3 regions of the Rossellomorea sp. ABR4_012 genome follow, and region 2 is predicted to be linked to each of the others. Evidence: riboswitches for the same ligand, from Rfam matches in the RefSeq annotation. Region 2 holds a riboswitch; each other region holds the start of a gene.
What was found. Region 2 has a riboswitch for lysine ahead of lysA (diaminopimelate decarboxylase). Riboswitches for the same ligand answer to the same signal wherever they lie in the genome.

Region 1 (6,527 bases), on a different contig from region 2:
CAAACAAACCAGGAATATTCGTCATTTGATCATAATCAACCCATAGTCCACCCATTGAATAGTGAACGGCAGGGAAGATTTTCATCGGTACTTTACGTGGGTCATCACCCATGAATTTTTCATAGATTTCAATGATTCCGCCAAGTTTGATGTCAAGCTCCTTGGAATCTTTATGAGATAAATCAAGGTATACCATGTTTTCTCCGTTGATACCAAGCTTCTGATTTACGCATACGTCGAAGATTTCACGTGTTGCGATATCACGAGGTACAAGGTTTCCGTATGCAGGATACTTTTCTTCAAGGAAGTACCACGGCTTACCATCTTTATACGTCCATACACGTCCGCCTTCACCACGTGCAGATTCACTCATCAGACGCAGTTTGTCGTCTCCAGGGATCGCTGTCGGGTGGATTTGGATGAACTCACCGTTTGAATAGTAAGCACCTTGCTGATACACGATGGATGCCGCAGAACCGGTATTGATGACAGAGTTCGTGGACTTACCGAAGATAATTCCAGGTCCCCCTGTCGCCATGATCACAGCGTCTGCTGCAAACGACTTGATTTCCATCGTCTGAAGATTTTGGGCAACGATTCCTCGTGCAATTCCCTCGTCATCCACGACCACTCCGAGGAACTCCCATCCTTCAAATTTGTTCACAAGACCCGCTACTTCATGACGGCGGACCTGCTCGTCCAATGCATAAAGAAGCTGCTGCCCTGTTGTTGCACCGGCAAACGCAGTACGGTGATGCTGAGTTCCTCCAAAACGTCGGAAATCGAGCAGACCTTCCGGCGTACGGTTGAACATGACTCCCATACGGTCAAGCAGGTGAATAATACCCGGTGCTGCTTCTGTCATTGCTTGAACAGGAGGCTGATTCGCTAAGAAGTCCCCTCCGTATACAGTATCATCAAAATGTTCCCAAGGAGAATCCCCTTCTCCTTTCGTGTTAACGGCTCCATTTATACCACCTTGAGCACAGACAGAGTGGGAACGCTTAACGGGTACAAGTGAGAATAAATCTACTTCCGCTCCAACTTCTGCTGCTTTGATTGTGGCCATCAAGCCGGCTAATCCGCCGCCGACTACAATGATTTTGCCTTTACTCATCGTGACTCACTCCTTTTCCTACCAAAGTTGCCAGCTGATATCTATCAGACTTCTATATTTTCTTCTCTTATACAAATGCGAAGATTGCGCGCATACCAACTACCGATAACGCTACAAAAATTCCGATTGTTACATATGTAGCTATTAATTGAGAACGCGGTGAAACGGTGATTCCCCAGCTTACACAGAATGACCATAAGCCATTGGCAAAGTGGAAGATCGTTGATAGTACACCAATAACATAAAATACGAGCATGAGTGGATTAGATAAAATGTTTTCCATCATTTGAAAGTTCACTTCCGCTCCGAATGCAGCAGCAACCCTTGTTTCCCATACATGCCATGTCACAAAGATAAACGTGATTACCCCTGAAACACGCTGAAGCAGGAACATCCAGTTGCGGAAATAGCCGTATTTAGTGGCGTTATTCTTAGATGTGAACGCAATGTAAATTCCATAGATTGCATGGAAATACAATGGTAGGAAGATGATAAAGATTTCAAGGAAATAACGGAAAGGCAGACTTTCCATAAAATGTGCCGCTTGATTAAATGATTCTTCCCCGCCTGTTGCAAAATGGTTCACGACTAAATGTTGAGTTAAAAATAATCCAACTGGAATAACACCTAGTAATGAATGAAGCCTGCGATAATTGAATTCTCGATTTCCAGCCATGATTTACCCCCCTTAATCATAAAATATGAGGCCGTTTTCTAATCAACATCCTCATTAGACTACGATACATATTTTATGTTGTAACAATTATGTGACAAGTTTCATTTTACTCCCATAGAGTGGAAGCGTCAAGAAAACGGATACATAAATTCGACAATATCGCTAAAATATTTTTAATAAAAAGATAATGAATAAAACCAGTTAAATCCATGTTTAATAGTTAGAAAATTCTAATTATTAAACAAAATCATTATACCACCAAAATATCCCAACTTCCATTTTACATGTTTGGGATGATTATTCTTCCATACATGTATATAATAGTTTTATAGAAAGAGGGGATTTACTTGGAACAGAAAAAAGAAGAAATCTACGAACCAACCGTTCCAATTTTCGGCTATGAAATGATAAGGGACATCCTGCTCCCGGATATTTTAGGAAAACATACTCCCGAGATTTTATATTGGGGAGGCAAGCAGCTCTCCAGAAAATTCCCCCTTCAATCAATGGATGAATGCTCATCCTTTTTTGATGAGGCAGGCTGGGGAACGTTAACGGTTGTCGAACAAAAGAAAAACGAAATGACCTTTGAACTGCGCGGTTCATTTGTCGAAAGACGCTTATCACTACAGTCAGACGTTACATTCAAATTGGAAGCAGGCTTTCTTGCAGAGCAGATCCAGCTCCAAAAGAAATGCACGACCGAAGCAGCAGACGAGATACATAAACGTAATCAATCCGTGAAGATCACCGCCCGCTGGGATGAAAAAGATAAAGTTGAATAGCGGCGCATGAACGAATAGATGAATGGGAAAAGGGTTGACTCTGATGAGGAGTCAACCCTTTTTAGTTTACAGCGTCACTTCTTCAACTTGGACGGCATCCAGTTTGAAAGCCGTATGTAAGACTCCTGCAGCTTTCTGCATATTTTTCTGATCGACTACAGCCGACACCTTGATTTCAGACGTACTGACCATTTTGACGACAATGTCATTTTGAGCAAGGACTTCGAACATTTCTGCAGCCACTCCTGGATTTGATATCATCCCTGATCCGACAATGGATACCTTGGCAAGATCCCGTTCATGTTCGATATGAGTAAACCCCAATTCTCCCTGATTCTTATCCAATACAGCCAATGCATCATCGAGGTCATGTTCCTTGATTGAAAAAGATAGATTTGTAGTATTCCGGTCTGTCTGGCTCTGGATGATGATGTCTACGTTCAAATGATTCTTAGCAAGTGTGGTGAATACTGAAGACAAGCCTGTCAGGGCATTTCCGAGTCCAAACACAGTCACCCGTACAATTTCGTCTTCGAATGCGACACCTCTTACCACTAAATTCTGTTCCATGCTTGCTTCCTCCTCAATATACGTACCTTCCACTTTTTCAAGACTAGATCTGACTTCTAATGGGATTTGATAATTTTTTGCAAATTCAACCGCCCGCGGATGAAGGACCCCTGCACCTAAATTGGCTAGCTCAAGCATTTCATCATACGAAATGGAAGGCAGTTTTCGGGCACCTTCGATATACCGCGGGTCAGACGTATAGACGCCGTCGACATCGGTATAAATATCACAGCGGTCAGCTTTTAATGCAGCTGCGATTGCCACTGCTGTCGTGTCGGATCCTCCGCGCCCAAGTGTGGTGATTTCCCCGGATGGCGTCATTCCCTGGAACCCTGCTACGATAACGATCTTTCCGCTCTGAAGCTGTGTTGTCATTTTCTCGGTATGGATATTGGTGATACGTGCATTACTATGAACAGATTCTGTTTCGATCCCGGCCTGCCATCCAGTATACGAAATGGCCTCCTGACCGGCTTGCAGCAATGCCATCGTCAATAGAGAAATTGTCACCTGTTCGCCCGTGGATAAAAGCATATCCATTTCTCTTTTACTTGGGTGAGAAGTGATTTCCCTCGCTAAACCGACTAATGTATCAGTTGTTTTACCCATTGCGGACACGACAACGACAACATCATTTCCCCGATTCTTCTCCTCCAAAATCCTTGACGCAACATTTTGAATTTTTTCAACAGAACCTACTGAAGTTCCACCGAATTTTTGAACGATAATACTCACAGCTTCTCCTTCTTTCTCTTTGAGTGTAAAAATAAAATCTTTTTCTGAAGAGAATCATCTGACTGCTGCACAAATCCCGCGCCTGCTGAATGACTTAAACGCCGGCAGTCCCATGCCAAATAATAAAAAAAGCAATGAGACGGATATCTCATTGCTTTATGAACTTAGAGTAAAAAATACTTAATCGTTCATCGGCATTGTGAGATAGCTCTCCAAGATTGATTCATCTTGACAATCCTGCATTTCTTAAACGCAGAACCAGCGGAATTAGTATGAGCCTAACACCACTTCGGCGACTCTCCCCTTTCCAGACATCTCGACGGAGCCCATACTCCTCTTTGCCTGTACTCTTGAAGTTCGCACCTCTATCACCACTATTTAAAGTGATAATGTTTTAAATTATCGATAATTATAGCACACGAAAAAAATGGAAGCAATGAGTTTTTTCAGAATAGTTCCGTTTAATTTATTGCTCATTTCTCAGATAAAATAAGAAAGCCTGAACCAAGCTTGCTTGATTCTGGCTTTCTTATTTTATCTGGGACTTTTCAGCATTAGCTGAAAAGCGGGTGAAACGAACGTTTCACCCGAATGAGCAATAAACACATCTATTTCATTCCTGCAGCTTCTCATGCAAAACCTTCGCAACAGCCTCCGGAATACCGATATCCTGTAATTCTTCCACAGTTGCTTCTTTCATTTTCTTCATCGAACCGAAATGCTTTAGTAGCTGCTTTTTCCGTTTGGGGCCGATACCATCGATTTCATCCAGTATTGACTGGAAGACGCTTTTCCCGCGGAGCTGGCGGTGGAAGGTGATGGCAAAGCGGTGGACTTCGTCCTGGATCCGCTGAAGCAGATAGAATTCCTGACTCCGTTTTTCAAGAGGGACGACCTGCAGCGGGTTACCGTACAGCAGCTCAGATGTCTGATGTTTTTCATCCTTCGCCAGACCGCCGAGAGGTATATCTAGACCCAGTTCATTTTCAATCACATCACGCGCAGCTTCAATCTGTCCTTTACCCCCGTCAATGATGATAAGATCCGGCAATGGAAGACCATCCTTCAATACTCTTGAATATCTTCTCCTCACCACTTCCCTCATTGATTCATAATCATCCGGCCCTTTAACTGTTTTGATTTTATACTTTCGGTATTCTTTCTTCGCAGGCTTTCCGTCTATGAAGACAATCATGGCCGACACAGGAGCGGAACCCTGGATGTTGGAGTTATCAAATGCTTCGATCCGGAATGGCGTATAGATTCCCATTTGCTCGCCTAACCTTTCGATTGCTTTGATGGTTCTCTCCTCGTCCCGCTCAATCAAGGCGAATTTCTCATCAAGCGCCTGCTTGGCATTTTTCTCAGCCAATTTTACCAGTTCTTTTTTCTTTCCCCTCTTCGGCTGTGTGATTTTGACTTCCAATAATTTCGCTGCCAGCTCTTCATCGATTTCCTCAGGAAGAAAGATCTCCCTCGGTTTAAAATGGTTCGCTTTTGAATAAAACTGACCTAAGAATGTAAGGAATTCATCTTCCGGTTCGTTGTAAAGAGGAAATAGCGAAACATCGCGTTCAATGAGTTTCCCCTGCCTTACAAAAAATACCTGTACGCACATCCAGCCTTTATCGACTGCAAAACCGAATACATCACGGTCGGTAAAATCCGTCATCGTCATCTTCTGCTTTTCCATCGTTGCTTCTATGTGAAGGATTTGATCACGGAATTCCTTTGCTCGTTCAAACTCGAGGTTTTCAGAAGCTTCCTTCATTTTTCCGGATAATTCCTTCTTGATTTCCTTGTATCCCCCGTTTAAGAATCGGGCAATTTCATCGGTCATTTGCCTGTACGTTTCCTTGCTTACTTCTTTTACACAAGGGGCGAGGCATTGCCCCATATGGTAATAGAGACAGACTCTGTCAGGCAGGGTTGTACATTTTCGCAGTGGATATAGACGATCCAGCAGTTTTTTCGTTTCATTTGCTGCACCTACATTCGGATAAGGCCCGAAGTACTTCCCTTTTCCCCGCTGCACCTTGCGAGTCGTGATTAAGCGGGGGTGGCGTTCATTTGTCAGTTTAATGAATGGATAGCTTTTGTCATCCTTCAGCATCACGTTGTATTTAGGATCATATTTTTTAATCAGGTTCATCTCTAGTACTAGAGCTTCCAGGTCCGAAGAGGTCATGATATATTCAAAGTCTTCGATTTCCCCTACCAGCCTCTGTGTTTTCGCATCATGGGAACCTGTGAAATAAGAACGGACACGATTTTTCAATACTTTTGCCTTGCCTACGTAGATAATCGTGCCTTGCCTGTCTTTCATCAAGTAACATCCAGGCTGATCGGGCAGTAAGGCTAATTTATTTGTAATGACACGATTCACTCTCTCTCCCCCTTCAAATCTTCCCATTTATATATTTTAATCGTGGAGTATACTGGGTCCAGCATCTCCTGTGAATGAAATGTCTTCACTTCTTTAACCCTGGACCCGATATCCACCCCTTGCTGTTTAAATCCATTTACAACTTGATTGGTTATATATATATCCTTTCCGGAATGTCTGATATCCTGCAGGAATTGTGAGTACGTTAAGACCCGCTTATGTGAAAAATCAACATCCAGGTACGCATATACCCTCGTT
Region 2 (6,527 bases):
CGGTCATATCTCCTCCACGTATCTATTTCTATAACCCTTCGACAAAGTCCGGTGATTTCCTTTAAACAGTCTAAAAAGTAAAAACCTCCATGGTGACGTGAACGTCTAATCCACATGGAGGAATTTACTATTTTCCATCGAAACAAAGATACATGGGGGAATACAATTGAAAAAATATCTGAAACCATTTTTAGCCTTAGAATGGATCACCGTCATTGGGGCATCAGCGGCCTTATATTTCAAGTGGGATTTTCCGCTTTATTTATGCATAGGTATCATATTATCAGCAGCTGTTCTTACTCTATTATTCTCGAGACACGATGAAAAGAAAGAAGAAGAGATGAATAATGAACAGTAGTCACTTCCTGACTGGAGGGTTTTTATGGACATGATCATTGATATGCTCCTTGGAGTGGGTGTTGTCTTTTTACTATTACTATCCTTTTTGGTATTCACAATTTATAACAATAAAAAGTAGTCACTTAAAGAAGGTGCCTGCCTCCATGTACAAACCACGTACAGAAGGACAGGCACCCTTTTAGCATCTACAATTATTTCGCATTCTCATCCGGCTGATGAATCCCGAAAATATTCCCCTCAGGATCCGTGTAATACCCCTGCCAAGCCATTCCAGGCAGGGCATATTTAGGCACGCCTACCTGGCCGCCAAGTTCAAGGATCTTTTTCTCCACTGCATCATAATCCTCAACACCCATCGTACACGCATACCCATTCAACGGATGACCAGCCTCAGGACGAGGACCTTTGCGCTTCATCAGCGCACCATTGATCCCGGGCACACTCTCATCACCCGTCACAGCCCCGAAATAAGGCATCCCTGCGTATTCGCTCCAATCTTCAAACTTCCACCCGAATACTTCACCATAAAACGCCTTTCCCCGTTCCACATCATCCACATGAATTTCGAAATGCACTAATCGTCCCATTTGATCCCCTCCGCTAATTCATTCGTTTAATAATTCTGATAAATTCTGGTTTGCCTCTTTATAGTAAACGATGTCTGCCTGAATGTTCAATGATAGATTGGAAACGTTAGCATAAATATGAAACTTCCCACCTGCATCGATCGTATCTATAGTAGCTATATAAATACACTGAGTGAGGTGTTGAACATGTATTTCAGGATTTTTCATAAATCAAGCAGATTCACTAAAATAGCACTATTGACTGTTACTGTACTTCTGCTCCTTGGCGGGCTGTCATTGCTTGTTCTTTAAGGAATCACTCACAAATCACTGGAGGGAGAAACCTTGGGTTCATTAGGAGATCAATATAAAAATTCCTCGAAACTAAATACACGGATAAACATTCACGAAAAATTTAGTGAAAATAAAGTTGATTGGCACAGCTGGCTCTTTGAACAGTTAACAATTCCTCTAACTAGCAGAATCCTTGAAATCGGATGTGGAGACGGCACCTTTTGGCTTAAAAACAGGGAACGAATCAATGACAGTTGGAACATCACACTCTCTGACCATTCTGAAGGTATGGTCGATTCCGCTAAAAAGAATTTAACAGGGCTGCCTGAAATCCAGTACCGGCAATTCAATATCGAGGATATTCCTTTTGAAGATAACCGCTTTGATATCATCATCGCCAATCATATGCTGTATCATGTTTCTGATAGGCGAAAGGCATTGAAAGAAGTCCGGCGTGTGTTAAAACCAGATGGTACATTTTACTGTTCTACCATAGGGGTCGATCACATGAAAGAATTTGGAGAACTGCTGAAACAGTTTGATCGAAATTTAGATTATCCTTCAGCCAGGAAGAACGCCTTGAAATTTGGAATAGAAAACGGGCGGGATCAGCTCGGGGGCTTTTTCAACGAGATTGTATTTAAAGGGTTTCCTGGAGGGTTGAACATTACAGACGAAGAAGCAATTGTAGATTACCTGCTTTCTTCAAACACAGGGTTAAATAAATCCCTGGTCGATGACACATTATCATCGTTTATTGATTTTCTGGCATCTGTAAAAGAATCCAATAATGGGGCTATCAAGATCACAAAGTCGACAGGATTGTTTGAATCATCAAACTGACCATGCAAAAAAACGATCAGATGGCCACTGATCGTTTTTTATTATTTAAATAAGGGTCTATCCAGCTTCATCCGAGGTGCTGACCAGCAATAATCCATTTACCTACCGATCCAGCCTCACCAAATCCGCATAACTCTCACGCTCAATCACCACACGCGACTCCCCGTCCTTAACAAACACAACGGCAGGGCGCGGAATCCGGTTATAATTGTTCGCCATCGAATACCCGTAAGCACCCGTACTGAACACAGCGAGTGTGTCACCGAAATTCACCGGAGGCAGCTTCAGATCCCAGATGAGCATGTCGCCGGACTCGCAGCATTTACCAGCGATGCTGACAAGCTCCGTGCACTCTTCATTCGGACGATTCGCCAGCACTGCATGATATTTTGCTCCGTAAAGAGCCGGGCGCAGATTATCGGTCATGCCGCCATCCACCGACACATAGGTGCGCACATCAGGAATGATTTTCTTCGATCCGACCTTGTACAGAGTGGTACCCGCTTCCGCCACGATGCTGCGGCCCGGCTCGATCCATACTTCCGGCAGCGGATAACCGTTCTCACCGAAGCTTTCCTTCACGCTGTCCGTGATTGCTCTGACATACTCGGAAATCGGAAGCGGCTTGTCTTCTTCCGTATAGCGGACCCCGAATCCTCCGCCGATATTCAGGACAGGCAGCGTGACGTCGCACTCCAGTCTCAACCCTTGAAGGAAATCAGACAGCACCGTGATTGCCTGCTGGAATCCGTCCAGTTCAAAGATCTGCGAACCGATATGGGAATGGATCCCGAGCACCGTATAATTCGGCTTGCAAAGGGCAATCTGCATCGCGCGGTCAGCCTGTCCGGTCGAAATCCCGAAGCCGAACTTCGAATCATCCTGCCCCGTCATGATGTAATCATGGGTGTGTGCTTCAACGCCCGGCGTCACACGAAGCAGGATGTTCACCTGCTGCTCGCGCTCTTTCGCCAGCTCATGCAAGAGTTCAAGCTCAAGGAAACTGTCAACCACAAAGCAGCCGATCTCCGCATCAAGCGCCATCATTAGCTCTTCCTCGGACTTATTATTCCCGTGAAAATGAATCCGCTCTGCCGGGAACCCGGCTTTAAGCGCCGTGTACAATTCCCCTCCGGACACGACATCCAGCGACAGGTCCTCCTCTTCGGCAAGCCTTACCATTTCCTTGCACAAAAACGCCTTGCTCGCATACGCGACCTGGAACCCGAGTCCGCTCTCGATGAACGCCTCGCGGAACGAGCGCGCCTTCCCCCGGATCATTTCCTCATCATATACCATCAGCGGCGTGCCGTACGCTGCGGTAAGCTCGCCCGTACTCATCCCGCCGATCTCCAACTGTCCCTGTACATTCGTTTCCATTGCTGTCATATCGAATCTCCTCCTGAAATCCCTCCGAAAAAACCACACAAAAAAACCGTATGAAGCGATGCTCATACGGTTTCCTGATCAAAACGAAGAACGTTCTGAAGAATTCTGTATTAACATCTCTTCAATAGTTCTCCACAACGTGACCATTGTGACAGTCTGACACTTATTCAATGCCAGCCCAACAGGAAACCGATTGGCTGTTTCCCGTTTCGGCGATCTGCCTTTCACTTCCCATCCCAGGATCCATCATCCTCAAGGTAGCTACTCCTCATTCTCGCGCCTCTATTATCAGAGAGTATGTTTATAGTTTTGTATGGCAACTATACCACTATGGTGGAAAAATTGTCAATCTATTAAAGCTATATTCTTACTTTCATTCAGGCGGCCACCCCTTCGACCGTAACTCATACATTCATCCAAGGAGCGCTTCCTTCACATATTCCATTATTTCCTCTTTCACTTCTTCAATCGATTCATCTAACAATTCACCCGTAATTTTACTTCCCGGCAACGCTTTTGATATCGGCACACCAAATACAGAACGTTCACACACCCATATTTTTATCACATGCAAATCAATGAGCTCTCCTCCCTTTTCAGCAATGCCGACTGAAAGCAACGAACTGTATCCAGGCTTAAAATGGTCCTCCCCCTCTTGATTGAACCGAGCTTCAAAGTCTAGATCCTTTTCTTCAAAAACAGGTATGTACTGATCCGCCAATCTTTAGAGTAATCCATTAATGCCCATTCAATACGTTTTATTTTCACTTTGAGTTCTTCATCAAAATCATTTTGTTCATATTTCATATCGACCTCAGCCCCTCAATTAGGAATACTAGAATATATTCAGCACTACTAATTAGAACCCTTCTTAAACTTGTAATAGCAGGGACATTCCTTTTACTATGTTGAATACTATAAATTAAGTGTAAAGATACAAACCATATTCTTCATTTATAGAATAGGTTTAGCCTTTTTTGAGAAATAAGTTATTGAGACGAGAAACATAGCCACTCTCTCTGCAGGTATTGCGCCGAAATCCAAATAATTGCGCCACTTTCAAAATAATTGCGCCGGTTTCCATATAATTGCGCCACTTTTAAAATAATTGCGCCGGTTTCCATATAATTGCGCCACTTTCAAAATATTTGCTCCGGATTCCATATAATTGCGCCACTTTCAAAATATTTGCCCCGAAATCCAAATAATTGTGCCACTTTCAAAATAATTGCCCCGAAATCCAAATAATTGCGCCACTTTCAAAATAATTGCGCCGGATTCCATATAATTGTGCCACTTTCAAAATAATTGCGCCGGTTTCCATATAATTGCGCCACTTTCAAAATTATTGCGCCGGATTCCATATAATTGCGCCACTTTCAAAATAATTGAGCCGGATTCCATATAATTGCGCCAAGTCCGCAATATCGTAGATTCAACCTTCCAATCCGGATAAACTTTCCCCCACAACGATATAGAGCGAAAATGGAAGATGTCCCTCCCCCAGCCACACCGATAGTCTATTTATATAAATAATCAAATCTTCTTCCTTGACATTTCCCCCAGCTTATATAATAATGAATATCGAATTAGAATTATTATAAACTATTAATAATTCTCAATCCCACATACTACTTTTAGGAGGAATTTACATTATGTCTTTAATCGGATCAGAAGTAAAACCATTCACAGCACAAGCATACAAAGATGGTGAGTTCATCACTGTCACTGACGAAAGCCTGAAAGGTCAATGGAGCATTTTCTGCTTCTACCCTGCAGACTTCACATTCGTATGCCCTACAGAACTTGAAGACCTTCAAAATAACTACGACGCTCTTAAAGAGCTTGGCGTAGAAGTATATTCCGTTTCTACAGATACTCACTTTACACATAAAGGCTGGCACGACAGCTCTGAAAAAATCGGTAAAATCAAGTATGCGATGATCGGGGATCCATCTCAAACAATCACTCGCAACTTCGAAGTACTTAACGAAGAAGAAGGTCTTGCTGACCGCGGTACATTCATCATCGATCCGGATGGTGTCATCCAAACAGTTGAAATCAATGCAGGCGGCATCGGCCGTGACGCAGATATCCTAATCAGCAAAATCAAGGCTGCACAATATGTGCGCACAAACCCAGGCGAAGTTTGCCCGGCTAAATGGCAGGAAGGTTCTGAAACACTTAAGCCAAGCCTTGACTTAGTTGGTAAATTATAAGGAGTGCAGTAAATCATGCTCGAAGCAGATATTAAGGCACAATTAGAACAGTACCTGCAAATGATGGAAGGCGATATCGTCCTGAAAGTCTCAGCAGGTGAAGATGAAACTTCAAAGGACATGCTGGCTCTCGTAGAAGAGCTGGCTTCTATGTCCTCTAAGATATCAGTCGAAAAATCTGAACTTCCAAGAACGCCAAGCTTCAGCGTGAATCGTGCCGGAGAGGAAGATACCGGGGTCCATTTCGCCGGTATCCCGCTCGGACACGAATTCACATCATTGGTGCTTGCCCTTCTTCAAGTCAGCGGCAGACCGCCGAAAGTTGACCAAAGCGTCATCGATCAGATCAAGAGCATCAAAGGCGAACATCACTTTGAAACGTATGTCAGCCTGAGCTGCCACAACTGTCCTGACGTCGTACAAGCCCTGAACATCATGAGTGTGCTCAACCCGAACATCACTCACACGATGATTGACGGTGCCGCGTACAAAGAAGAAGCAGAATACAAGAACATCATGGCCGTTCCATCCGTACACCTGAATGCTGAATTCTTCAGCGGAGGACGTACGACGCTTGAAGAAATCCTTTCGAAAATCGTTGAAGGCCCTGATGCTGAAGAACTTTCCGGCAAGGATCCATACGACGTCCTTGTTGTCGGAGGCGGACCGGCCGGTTCCAGTGCGGCAATTTATGCAGCGCGTAAAGGAATCCGTACGGGAATCGTAGCCGAACGCTTCGGCGGCCAGGTCCTTGACACGATGAGCATCGAGAACTTCATCAGTGTGAAGCAGACAGAAGGCCCTAAGCTTGTCGCTAGCCTTGAAGAACACGTGAAGGACTACGGCATCGATGTCA
Region 3 (6,527 bases), on a different contig from region 2:
ATTTCTTTTTGAAGCTCGCTGATGAAGGAACGGGGAAGTTGATCATTTCCACCTGTTATTTCATAAAACTTTATTTTTTCACTGAATATCGGGTAAATGATGTCCGTTATTATATCTATGAAAGAGAAGTTAGGGAAGCCTTCAATCCCCAGCATGACAGCAATTTTCCGCACTGCGTTCTCTGAAAGTGATTTCCCATACGGATTGGCAAGTAAATAATCGCCCATGGAGTAAGTGGAAAATTTCTGCTTCAACTCATCCTTCTGTTCTTGAGTGCTGGCGGAATACACATCAAAGAAAGGCCGGGTCGCCTCAAGGAAAAGCTCAGTTGCGCTCTTTCCTTTTTCTTCTCCTTCAAGAGGGAAGCCCAATATATCCGGATTTCTTCTATACTCCTTTTTCGAGACCAGGACATTGTTTACAAATAACATATCCTGAGGGGTGGAATTCAAGAAGCGATTAACAGGGAGATTAAATCTATTGATGTATTCGAATACAAGCTCATGATTTTCAGGGATCCTCATCGCCCCAAAATCAAGGTAATTTCCGTACGTAAATGGTTCTCGTACCGTATAGACCCTGCCGCCTATCCGATCATTCCCTTCTAAAACGATCACTTTATGACCAGCTCTTTTAAGCAGGGATGCCGCAACCAGCCCAGACATCCCCGCTCCTAATATCAATACACGTTTTGGGTCCGACTCAGTTTCCGGCAGCCCGTTTCTTACAATGGATAATAAGTCTTGGGGATAGTGCAAGTCATCATAACCAATCACCTTTACCTTCACGTCAACTCACCTCTCTCCTCCTATAGATATGAGAAAATGGGGACTGGTAGAAGCATGTCTAATGACTTATCTTCTATTTAATGGAAGATTTAGTCAACATGTGCTTCTAAGCCCTGGAGCTGGACAACAAAAAAACCAGAAGCAAATCTGCCTCTGGTTTTTGGAGTGCACTTATTGTGAAACTGTTGTATCTGAACTCTTTCCTTTTATAAATCCAAGAGCCGCGACCAGCACGATGACTACGAGTAATCCAAGCAGGGTGCTTCCGGTGAATCCTAATACGAGGTAACCGATCGAAGCTGCCACTGCGCCGATGAGTGCATACGGAATCTGCGTGAGTACGTGGTCGATATGATTGCTTCCGGCTCCGGTTGAAGACAGGATCGTAGTATCGGAAATTGGTGAACAATGGTCTCCAAGGACCGCACCTGCTAAAACAGCTGCCATTGCAGGAAGTAAGACACTTACATCGGTTGCTGCTGCGATTTCTCCCGCAATCGGAAGCAGGATTCCGAATGATCCCCAGGAAGTCCCTGTAGAGAATGCCATGACGCCGGCCACCAAGAATAGCAGCACAGGCAGGATCTCAACTGGCATGTTCGATTTTTCAACCAATCCAGCTAAATACGTTCCTGTTTGAAGCTCATCGATCAGAGTGACGATCGCCCATGCAAAGATAAGGATGTAAACAGCAGGAAGCATGGATTTGATTCCTTCGACAACTGCTGTTCCAGCTGCGCTTCCTCCAACTCCCTTCAAGCTGACTTGGCGGAAGAAAAGAATAAATGCAATTGCCAATGCGAATAAACTTCCATATAATAATGATTTTGTAACATCTGTATTTTCAAATACAGGGAGGATATCAAACGAACCAACTGCCTTATATCCCGTCCATAGCATCATACCGACTGTTCCGACAACCAGGGCGATGATCGGCCATGCCAGATCACCGACCGAACCTTTAGAGCTTACAGGCAGGTCGTTCTTAAGTTCACCCGGGATATCTTTATTCGGGTCATAAAGATTTCCAGTCGAAATCGCTCTTTCTTCATGTTCCTTCATTTTCCCGAAATCAAATCCTCTGTAAGCAACGATCAACACTAATAGTAGAGCTGCCCATACATAGAGGTTCATTGGGATCATTTGTATGAATGCTGAGAAAGCTGTGTATTCAGTGATGCTGTGTGCGGCAAGAATCGATCCGATGATACCGATGATATATGCTCCCCAGCTTGATACCGGTGAAACCACACAGACCGGAGCCGATGTCGAGTCAATGATATAAGCGAGTTTCGCACGTGAGATTTTGTGGCGGTCCGTAATCGGTCTAGCAACCTGTCCGACCGCAAGCGCATTGAAATAATCATCAATGAAGATAATGATACCTAAAACAGCCGCCAATAATTGCGCGCCTCTTCTTGTCTTCACCCGTTTCATTGCCCATTCACCGAATGCTCGGCTTCCGCCTGAAATGTTAACGAAAGCTGTGATGACTCCAAGAATCAATAGGAATAAAATGATGTACACATTCCAGGTATTCAATGCACCGTCGGAGACGAAAATGCCCTTGACGGCTTCCCATATCTTACTGAATGTGCCTGTGATTGAGAAATCTGTGATAAGAAGTGCTGAAGCGATGATCCCTACACCCAGCGAAAGCAGTACGCGTCTCGTCAAGATAACCATCAGAATGGCTAAAAGGGGCGGGATGATTGAATAAATCGTGTTTTCCATAATGTCCTCCTCCTATTTGATAGGGGGGAACCTCATAGCATGACAGAGGAATAAAAAAAGGCAATGATAGAGGATCCTATCATTACCTTTAATAAGTAATGTAAGTGCTCCATCACGATCTGTAGCTCCCCATCATAGAGTATCCCCTATAATGACAGTGTTACCCTTTTTCAAGATAACCCCAGCAAATATACTTTTGACAAGTATATCAGCTTCGGCAAAGGTTCCCTTTCATCTGTTCTCTCAGTTGTCATCCTCAAACAGCTTACTCTTGAACCCTGCACCTCTACCCCATCGGATTGATGATGTGGTTATAATATTAAAATTTCCTTTTTAAATATATCAAACTATCATTATTTTGACAACTTTTTATTCGGGATGGGGGATGGGCAGGTTTTTCCATCCGTGATTACCGCAATTGATTTCCTTGCAAGACTTCGCTTTCCGCTGGCAGTTGGTGAGCCTTTTTGGTCGTATAGATTTGAGGGGTTCCATCTGTCCAGCTGCAGGTTAGAGGCACATGTCATAACCCAAACCGACCAAGAAGGCAAAGAGCGCGTTCATGGCCGATTCGTCTTATGCCACCCGCCTCTCTTCAAAGCCCTTCCGCTTTTCTGTTAGGAGTCTTCGTCTTGCACTCCAATCAATTGATGGAACCTGCTGAAATCTTCAGATCATTTATTAGCAAAAAAGTAAACATTGAAATCAGAAAACCTAAATCAGTTCGTCGGGATTTCAATCGATGGTGATGCACCGTCGCCGCTGTTATTGAAAAACTGAGGAACATCTAGATGAACAGTATCCATAGCGATTAATACATCCTGTTTGATGGTTTCTGTTTTGGTTGCAAATGGGATGATGATTTGGACATTTACGGTCAGGGTCACATAGACCTTGACGAGAGCATTGTTTATCCCGAACTCTTCTACCGTATGTTTGATGTCCGAACGCACGTCCCCGATAGAATGGAACCTGATCGGAACTTTAGGTCCCAAGTTCCCGAGTAAGGCATTGTTTGTAGCCTGACCAAGAGGAACGGAATAAACGATTCCTTCATCCGCCTTTGTTCCTTCCTCGTCTATTTCAATGTCGGTGATGTATTCCAGATTTTCGATATTTCCTTTTTCAGCTTCCTTTAAATATAATTGTACTAAATTAGTGATTTCTCCCTGAACGCGGTTGATGTTCTGTGTATTGAAACTGAGAGAGACCACCTCCCCTTCTGCATTTTTTACTTCTTCTGTTATCTCCTCTAACTCAATGGATCCGGCCACTTTTTTGTTGATCGCTTTATTGATGACCATCGTACCGATTCTGCTCGTTTGCGTTTCTGCATAGGCAAGCAGGGTTGGCTTCAAACCCAGGTTTACGATCCAAAGACCCGCTCCTGTGGAAAAGATAAAGAAAACGATGGTAATGATCATCACGTGGCGAAAAGGCAGCGGTCCTCCTCTTCGGGGTTTGTGTGTTTTAAACTTTGACAAAAAAATCCCCCCTTACAAGCTATTCTTATGCTCTTTAAGGAGGGTTTAACGCAAAAATTTATTTTATTTTAGTGGCTGCTGGTTCATAATCGGCATCAAAACCGACGATGACCTTATCAAGCTCGTTCCGCAAGTCCAATTCATAAGGAGAATAAAGCTCTTCCCCTTTTTCTTCAATCACCCGAATGACTGGCCTGTCCGTCAGACCTTTATTCTGACCAGTGACAATCCCTTTTTTTCCGTCGTTCAATTCAACAACCATCCCGTTCGGATAAATCGCGACGGATCTCCTGAACGCTTCGATGACATTCATGTCAAATAAGGAACCCGACCCTGCGTAAAGGATTTCGAGCGCTTCATGAGGAAGCATGGCTTTACGATACACGCGATTGGATGTCATCGCATCGAAGACGTCTGCGACTGCAATAATTTTAGCAAAAGGATGTATATCATCCCCTTTTAGTCCCCGGGGATATCCTGATCCGTCTAATCTTTCATGATGCTGATATGCGCAATGAGCCACCAGCAGAGATACAGACTGAAGTTTTCTAAGAATATCAAAGCCGTGCTCGGTATGTTTCTTGACTTCAAGGAATTCTTCTTCTGTAAGTCTTCCTGGTTTCATAAGAATGTCTTCAGAAACCAGCATCTTACCAACATCATGAAGAATCGCCCCTATTCCGAGCTCTTCCAGCTGTTTTGGGGAAAGATTCAGTTCAATCCCGATCGAAAGAGTATATAAAGTTACATTGAATGAATGATGAAATACGTAAGAATCATATGTAAAGACGTCAGTCAGAACGGTCAGCAGCTCGTCATTTGCCTTTACTTCCTTTAAGACAACATCGATAATTTGCTTTAATTGTTTAGCACTGTCCTCTAATACAACTAAATTCTGAGGCATCTTTGCTTCATTGATCCGGCTGAACACATTTTCAATACCCGCAACCGCTTCATGCCTTACTTTGCTCGGTACAGACTCAGTCACTTTAATACCGTCAGACAGAGAATCTTCAATATAGACATACTGAATATTAAGTTCCTGCAACCGGTAAATCATCCGTTCCGTGATCGCAACATTTTGCTGGATCAGCGCATGACCCCTTACATTATATACAGTTGTCGCCATAACCATTCCCGGCCTCAAAGCCCTAGTTGATATCAGCCTCATAGAATTCTCCTATGTAATTCTTTCATTTTTCGACATATTTTACTAGTACCTCCATTATAATGGATAAAAAGGCCGATGCAAGCTGAATTTAAGCAAAACATAGTAAATATTCATGAAAGAATATTAAGCGGATGTAAAGGTGGGGCATGTCTATGCAGGTTGAAGGGGATTTTTAGAATTAGTTATTCAGTACCCACGCTTCCTTCAATGTCTCTGAGGCAATGTAGTCTACATTCAGCATGTCAGCAGTCTTTTCTTTCAATTCTGTCCCTTCTTTCTCAGAGAACGTACTTTTATCCAGAATGGTATCATAAAAATCAGTGATGTCCTTCTTCAAGTGAGCGGATTCCTTATTTGCTGCACCCGTATTCACTAATTGCTTTAACCTATCAAAAGTCAGTCCATATCTCTCATTCTCGTATCCGAATAATTCGACCATTGCATTGTGAAACTTCAAGCTATGTAAATAATCTCTTTCTTCAACCAAGAATTTGCTTACTGTCAGAGTCTCGGTTATAAGCATCTTTGTTCTGAATGTAAAATATAAAATTTTATAGAGCTTTAACACTTCAAGCGACAGTTAAGCATCGTGAATGACTTCATCTAGGTCGTCAAGAACCACGAATTCACTGATATCGTGGCTGACATTGAAAAGTGATTTTTTATAAAACATCACGGCATGTAAGCGCTGATGCTGAAATATCATTTCAGGACCCGCCCCAGCTACACGGGAACGTTTAGTATAAGGTTTAACAGCTTTGCGCTGGGTCCTTGTCAATGGGTACATCATTTGAATCCCAATTTTATCATGCATATTTACACCTCTATATAGAACTAGTTTCCCTCATTCTACCGAAGAAAGGACGTGTCTTCTATACATAGTGTAAAATTTCATCACTACCGCAAATCAAGGCTTAAAGCATGGGTTGCAATGATCCAATATAAAAAAGCTTCCATGCACATGGCATAGAAGCAATCATCCCATCAAGGTTTACAGCATTTTCAATAATGCATCGCGACCGATCATACCCGGACTTATTCCACGGTTTTCCGCTTCAATCGTCACCGATTCAAGGGGAGCATCCAGAAGCTGGTCGATCGTTTTGACTCCCACGGCTCTGCCAGCAATGATTCCTCTGTCACTTAATTTTTCATTGAGTAAAGCAACATCCAGTGCCCCGCACATGATATATCCCTTATCGCTCGTCACGACGAGCAGGTTAGTTTTCGGTAACGCAACAGAAATAGCTAAAAAGGTATGTCCTTGAATGGTAATCGGAGAAAGATTCATCATTCTGCATCACTCCTCTCAACTCATATGTATGATAAGAGCGGAAGAACGGTGAAACA

Region 1: linked by a shared signal. The riboswitch ahead of ACXAFV_RS07335 (aspartate kinase) and the one ahead of lysA (diaminopimelate decarboxylase) in region 2 are both predicted to bind lysine.
Region 3: linked by a shared signal. The riboswitch ahead of ACXAFV_RS05535 (Na+/H+ antiporter NhaC family protein) and the one ahead of lysA (diaminopimelate decarboxylase) in region 2 are both predicted to bind lysine.

Annotation. Positions count from the first base shown of each region.
Region 1 is NZ_JBSWVK010000001.1:1,507,981-1,514,507, reverse strand. It holds gene sdhA (succinate dehydrogenase flavoprotein subunit) at 1-1,117, opposite strand, end outside; gene ACXAFV_RS07345 (succinate dehydrogenase cytochrome b558 subunit) at 1,185-1,793, opposite strand; gene ACXAFV_RS07340 (YslB family protein) at 2,141-2,578, shown strand; gene ACXAFV_RS07335 (aspartate kinase) at 2,645-3,883, opposite strand; lysine riboswitch at 4,081-4,259, opposite strand; gene uvrC (excinuclease ABC subunit UvrC) at 4,497-6,269, opposite strand; gene ACXAFV_RS07325 (hypothetical protein) at 6,266-6,527, opposite strand, start outside.
Region 2 is NZ_JBSWVK010000002.1:320,910-327,436, reverse strand. It holds gene ACXAFV_RS11180 (M24 family metallopeptidase) at 1-1, opposite strand, end outside; gene ACXAFV_RS11175 (hypothetical protein) at 167-358, shown strand; gene ACXAFV_RS11170 (VOC family protein) at 552-947, opposite strand; gene ACXAFV_RS11165 (class I SAM-dependent methyltransferase) at 1,272-2,063, shown strand; gene lysA (diaminopimelate decarboxylase) at 2,166-3,452, opposite strand; lysine riboswitch at 3,570-3,745, opposite strand; gene ACXAFV_RS11155 (hypothetical protein) at 3,865-4,071, opposite strand; gene ACXAFV_RS11150 (hypothetical protein) at 4,131-4,259, opposite strand; gene ahpC (alkyl hydroperoxide reductase subunit C) at 5,108-5,671, shown strand; gene ahpF (alkyl hydroperoxide reductase subunit F) at 5,684-6,527, shown strand, end outside.
Region 3 is NZ_JBSWVK010000001.1:1,133,363-1,139,889, reverse strand. It holds gene ACXAFV_RS05540 (flavin monoamine oxidase family protein) at 1-788, opposite strand, end outside; gene ACXAFV_RS05535 (Na+/H+ antiporter NhaC family protein) at 960-2,522, opposite strand; lysine riboswitch at 2,637-2,819, opposite strand; gene yunB (sporulation protein YunB) at 3,242-4,006, opposite strand; gene ACXAFV_RS05525 (HD-GYP domain-containing protein) at 4,065-5,177, opposite strand; gene ACXAFV_RS05520 (hypothetical protein) at 5,356-5,664, opposite strand; gene ACXAFV_RS05515 (hypothetical protein) at 5,758-5,991, opposite strand; gene ACXAFV_RS05510 (YunC family protein) at 6,169-6,471, opposite strand.